2 regions of the Geobacillus sp. GHH01 genome follow, and region 2 is predicted to be linked to the other one. Evidence: riboswitches for the same ligand, from Rfam matches in the RefSeq annotation. Region 2 holds a riboswitch; the other holds the start of a gene.
What was found. A riboswitch is a leader RNA that binds a small molecule or an ion and turns the genes downstream of it on or off. The one in region 2 is predicted to bind thiamine pyrophosphate.

Region 1 (3,126 bases), 160 kb from region 2:
GTTTAAGTTAATGTCTTTATAGCCGCGCAGCGCCTTCGGGACGGCATGGGCCGATTTCGCGAATGCCGGCGGGTCGATGATGACGACATCCCACTGTTTGCCGGCGCGCACTGATTCGCGCAAATAGTCGAAGGCGTTGGCGACGACAAATTCAACGTTCGTGAATCCGTTTAACGCGGCGTTCCGTTTCGCCGTTTCGATGGCATGTTCGGAAATATCGACGGCAGTAGCATGTTTTGCCCCATACAGACAAGCGTTTAGCATAAACGAGCCGGTATGGGTGAAGCAGTCGAGCACGGTTGTCTCCGGACCGATGAGCGGACGAAGAGCGGCGCGGTTTTGCCGTTGGTCGAAGAAAAAGCCGGTTTTTTGTCCGTTTTCAATATCGACGATGTATTTCACGCCGTTTTCCTCGATTTCGATTTCCGTTTCCGCTTCCCCGTACCAAAAGCCTTTTTCTTGTTTGAGACCCTCAAGCTCCCGAACGGACACATCGTTGCGCAAATAAATGGCCCTTGGGGCAAACACGTCAAGCAAGCCGCGCAAAATCCAGTCTTTCCGCCTTTCCATGCCGAGCGCCAAAATTTGCACAACAAGCACATCTTCATATTTGTCGACGATCAATCCGGGCAAAAAGTCGGCTTCGCCATAGACGGCGCGGCAGGAGCGAACGCCGGGAATCATCCGTTCACGGTACGCCCACGCCTGACGGATGCGGTCGATGAAAAAGCGCTCATCGAGTTCATCGTTTGGGTTTTGCGTCAAGACGCGGACGATGATTTGCGAAGCGGGGTTGATATATCCTTTCGCCAGCCAATAACCTTGATGATTGTAAACGTCAACGAAGTCGCCCGGCGTCGCATCGCCTTCGATGCGGTCGACTTCACTTCGAAAAATCCATGGATGCCCTTGCTCAAGCCGTTTTTTCCGTTCTCTTTTCAGGATGACCTTCGCCATCGTTTCCACTCCCATTCCGTCGTCAATTGCTGCGTTTCCATCATAGCGGATTGCAACGCATAGCGCAACGTCGGAGAAAAAAAGATTGACAATCGTTCGTGCCATGGTATGATTAAGTGTAAAGAAAACTGAAAATTGCACCATCATCCACTAGGGGGGCCTTTAGAAAGGCTGAGATCAAAGTGTGCCTTTGAGACCCTTAGCACCTGATCTGGGTAATGCCAGCGTAGGGAAGTGGAGGAGCAGCACAGCAAGGCTAGGCTTTGCCTTGCCAACGTCGCATGCCCACGCCGCTTTCTTTACGCCAATCGGCAAAGGAAGCGGCGTTTTTATTTTGCCAAAAAGGGGGAAAACGAATGTCATTTGCCAAACAATTGCGCCAAGCGGCCGATCCGATCTGGCAGGCGAGTTTCCGCCATCCGTTTGTTCAGGAGCTTGGCCAAGGGACGCTTGCGCGCGAGAAGTTTCGCTATTACGTGATGCAAGATGCCTATTATTTGCGCCATTTTGCCCGCGTGCAGGCGATCGGGGCGGCGAAATCGCCGGATTTGGCGACGACAGCCCGGTTGGCGCACCATGCACAAAGCACGTGCGAAGCCGAGCTGTCGCTGCATGAAACGTTCGCCGAGCTCTTGGGCATTACGGAAGAGGAAAGGGCGGCGTTCATTCCGGCGCCGACGGCGTACGCCTATACGTCGCACATGTACCGCGCGGCGTACGAAGGGCATCTCGGTGATGTTATCGCCGCCATTTTGCCGTGCTACTGGCTGTATTACGAAATTGGCGAGCGCTTGAAAATGTGCCGCCCGAATGATCCGATTTATGAAAAATGGATCGGCACCTACAGTTCGGACTGGTTCCGCTCGCTTGTGGAAGAGCAAATCGCGCGGCTTGACGACATCGCTGACGAGGTCACCGAAGAGGATCGCCATCGGATGAAGCAGCATTTCCTCATCAGCAGCGAATATGAGTACGAGTTTTGGGAGATGGCGTATCGGCTTGAGCAGTGGCCGTCGGCTGAATTGGCGGCGAGCCGTTGACGCAAGACAAGGAGGAGAACAGGATGGAAGTGAAGACAAAAGGGTTAAAATTGGCGGATATTTTAACGACGATCGTCATTGCGATTGTGTTTGGCATTATTTACAAATTATGGGGCCCGCTATATAGCGCGGTGGGAGCAGTAGGGTTTCATCTCGATCAACTCATTTACGGCATGTGGTTTATCGCCTCCTCGCTCGCTTATTTGCTCATTCGCAAGCCAGGGGTGGCGTTGCTCGCGGAGATTGCGGCTTCGTCCGGCGAGCTGATCATGGGATCGCAATGGGGGCTTGAAGTGCTCATTTACGGGGTCGTTCAAGGGCTGTTTGCCGAGCTCGTCTTTGCCGCCTTCCGCTATCGGCGCTTTGATGTGTTCGTTGTATCGCTCGGCGCGGTCGGGGCGACGATTGGCTCGCTCATCATGGACTTTTACAAAGGCTATATTGAGGCGCTCGCCCCATGGAATATGGCGCTCTTTTTGCTGGCGCGTTTTATCGGCGCCATCCTCATCTCCGGCGTGCTTGCTGTTTCATTGGCGAAAGCGCTCGAAAAAACCGGAGTGACGCAAATGTGGCGGCCGGCCTCGAAAGACGATTACGATGCATTGAACCGGTAAGGCGGCGAATGGCGATGAAACAAGCAATTGCGATTGATCGGCTGCGCCTGAAATTTCCCGGGAGCGACGGGCTGCTGTTTCGCGACTTGTCGCTTTCGATTGCCGAGGGGGAGAAAGTGCTCCTCCTTGGTCCGTCGGGATGCGGCAAGTCGACATTATTGCAAGTGATGGCTGGCATCATTCCCCACTCGATCGATGTGCCGATGAAAGCGGAGCGCCTTAAGCGGCCGGAACGGTGGGGCTATGTTTTCCAAGATCCTGATGCGCAATTTTGCATGCCGTATGCGGACGAGGAAATCGCTTTTGCCCTCGAAAATCGAAGCGTGCCGCGCCACGAGATGCCCGTCCGCATCCGTGCGCTGCTGAACCAAGTCGGTTTGGAGATCGCTCCGCATACTGATATTCATACGCTTTCCGGCGGGATGAAACAGCGGTTGGCGCTCGCTTCGGTGCTGGCGCTTGAGCCGGATGTCTTGTTTTTGGATGAGCCGACGGCGCTGCTTGATGAAGAAGGG
Region 2 (3,126 bases):
CTCTTTCGGCGTTACGTAACAAAGCATCGCCGTTCCATAAGCGCCAATGATGGCGGCGCCAATCGCCGACGTGATGTGATCGTATCCCGGCGCGATGTCGGTGACAAGCGGCCCTAACGTATAAAACGGCGCTCCATGGCAAATGTCCTGTTCCCGCTCGACATTTTCGCGAATTTTATGCATCGGAATGTGGCCCGGCCCTTCGATCATCACCTGCACATCATGCTTCCAGGCGATTTTCGTCAGCTCGCCAAGCGTTTCCAGTTCGGCAAACTGCGCCTCATCGTTCGCATCGGCGATGGAGCCGGGGCGCAAGCCGTCGCCAAGGGAGATCGCGACATCGTATTGTTTCAAAATCTCGCAGATTTCTTCAAAATGCGTATACAAAAAGTTTTCTTCATGATGGGCCAAACACCATTGGGCGATGATCGAGCCGCCGCGCGAGACGATGCCGGTCGTCCGGTTGGCGGTGAGCGGAATGTAATGAAGCCGCACACCGGCGTGGATCGTCATGTAGTCGACTCCTTGCTCCGCCTGCTCCATCAACGTCTCACGATACACGTCCCACGTTAACTTCTCCGGCACCCCTCCTACCTTTTCGAGCGCCTGATAAATCGGCACCGTTCCCACGGGGACCGGCGAATTGCGGATGATGTACTCGCGTGTTTCATGAATGTGTTTGCCGGTCGACAAATCCATGACCGTATCGGCGCCCCAACGCACCGCCCAAAGCAGCTTTTCCACTTCATCTTCAATCGAGGATGAAACGGCCGAGTTGCCGATATTGGCATTAATTTTCACATGGAAACGACGGCCGATGATCATCGGCTCACTCTCGGGGTGATTAATGTTCGCCGGAATGATCGCCCGTCCGGCCGCTACTTCCTGGCGAACGATTTCGGGGTCGATTCGTTCACGGATGGCGACGAACTCCATCTCTGGTGTGATGATTCCCCGTTTGGCATAATGCATTTGCGTTACGGTTTTTCCGGGCTTTGCCCTCAATGGACGGCGCACGAACGGCAGCGGGCGGACGCCGGCGGTCGCTGATGGCTTCACTTCTTCGACATCGCCGCGCTCAACAATCCAGTTGCGGCGAAGAGGCGGCAATCCTTTTTCGACGTCCGGCTCAAAATGAGGATCGGTGTATGGACCGGTTGTGTCATAGACGCGCACCGGCTCGTTTTCCACCGTTCCTTGCGGCGTTTTCGTCGGCGACAACACGATCTCTCTCATCGGCACGCGCACATCCTTGCGCGATCCTTCAATGTACACCTTGCGGCTAGCTGGAAATGACATGAACGAGCGGATGTTTTCCATGCGGCTTTCCTCCTTTGAAATGGTGGTTGAGACCTGCAGCCGCACCAGCAAAAGAGAGGCAAAAACGGGGGATATTTACGCAAAAACGGGTTCCGCAAAACGAACGGAACCCGATCAAGGCAAAAAGGCCAAATGAACAGCCTGTGCGTCCATCTGTTCCCGCTGCCTGCTTCCCTACGCTGGCATGACCCAGATCAGGTTCAAAGGGTCAAAGAACTTCATCGCGTTCTTTTCTCAGCCCGGCTCTCGGACTCCCCCAGCAGATAAGCGTATCACAATGATGACTGACTTTTTTATTTTATCAGGCAATTGGCAAAGATGCAAACCATTTTATTCCAAACGTTGACTCCCACACGTCGTTTGAAAGCCCCTCTTTCTCGAAGAAAGCGTCCTTTTCCTCACTCACACAGAAAATTTCTTCAGCATTGCCCGCATCTCGTCCGCCATCTGACCGAGCGATGTCGACGAAGAGGCGATTTCCTCGACGGAAGCCATTTGTTCCTGCGTCGCTGCCGATACGTTGGCCGCACCGGACGCTGACTGTTCGACAATATTGGTCATCTGTTGGAGTGCGTCGTTCACTTGGCGGGCATGCTCCGTCATTTGCTCGATGGCGGACGATACTTGTCCAATTTGTTTGCTCACTTGGCCGACCTCCTCGCGAATATGGGCAAATGATTGGCCGCATGCCGCCGCCACGTTCAATCCTTTCGCCACTTCGGAGATCACCTGTTCGGCAGACGCAACCGCCCGCTTCGTTTCTTCTTGAATGTAACCGATCAGCTCGGAAATTTGTTGCGCTGAGCGCGCTGATTGTTCTGCGAGCTTCCGCACTTCATCCGCGACAACCGCAAACCCTTTCCCTTGCTCGCCGGCGCGCGCCGCTTCGATCGCCGCATTGAGCGCCAACAAATTCGTCTGCGACGCAATGCCGGTGATCGCTTCCGTAATCTGTCCAATCTCGTTGGAGCGCTCCCCAAGCCCTTTCACCACCTGGCCGAGCGTTTGCACATGATCGTAAATGAACTGCATTTGCTCGGACATTTGTCCGATTGACTGCTTGCCGTCCTCTGCTTTCGCCGATGTTTTCTCAGCCCGGTGCGCCACTTCTTTCGTATGGAAAGCGACGTCGCTCAATGTTTGGGAAATATCATGCACGGACGCGGCGGTGGTGCGGACAGCATCGGCCTGCTCCTCCGCACTTGCCGCAAGCGTTTCCATCGTTGTCGCAATTTGCTCTGTCGCTTTCGTCGTCTGTTCGGCGACGGCGGCAAGCTGCTGAGAATATTGCGCTACTTCTTCGGCATGATGTTGGATTTGCCCCATCACACTTTGCCAAGCGTTTGCCATATCGTTTAACGACGCCGCAATCGGCCGCAGCTGCTGCACGCGATCAAGCGGTATGCGCACCGTCAAATCTCCGCTTGTCATCTTGCCTAAATGTTCGTTAATAACGGCAATCGGGGCAACAAACCGTCGATAGTTGAGCGTTGCCGAAACGAAGCCGAGCATCGCGCCAAACAGCACCGTAGCAACAAGCGTCCACCAAAATGCCGCCCCGCGAATGCCGTTGACCAGGCATGTGGCCATGCCGATCGCCGCTGTGCCAGGGATGACGATGAACATGGTGCGGATGATATAACTTGCTAATGACAAAACGCTCTCCTCCTTTTGCCATGATGCAAACACCTTTCTTATTTCTTTACCACATAAATAGATTCGTGAATGAACGTTCATTTTCCTTCCTAGCCCTAATCATGAATAGGGGTGGTTGCAAAGTTTTCTGATCTAACAAGGACCCGCTCA

Region 1: linked by a shared signal. The riboswitch ahead of tenA (thiaminase II) and the one ahead of thiC (phosphomethylpyrimidine synthase ThiC) in region 2 are both predicted to bind thiamine pyrophosphate.

The regions. Positions count from the first base shown of each region.
Region 1 is NC_020210.1:553,392-556,517, forward strand. It holds gene GHH_RS02845 (class I SAM-dependent rRNA methyltransferase) at 1-957, opposite strand, end outside; TPP riboswitch at 1,100-1,207, shown strand; gene tenA (thiaminase II) at 1,314-1,997, shown strand; gene GHH_RS02855 (ECF transporter S component) at 2,021-2,611, shown strand; gene GHH_RS02860 (ABC transporter ATP-binding protein) at 2,626-3,126, shown strand, end outside.
Region 2 is NC_020210.1:391,138-394,263, reverse strand. It holds gene thiC (phosphomethylpyrimidine synthase ThiC) at 1-1,320, opposite strand, end outside; gene GHH_RS19070 (hypothetical protein) at 1,298-1,456, shown strand; TPP riboswitch at 1,475-1,588, opposite strand; gene GHH_RS01985 (methyl-accepting chemotaxis protein) at 1,723-2,976, opposite strand.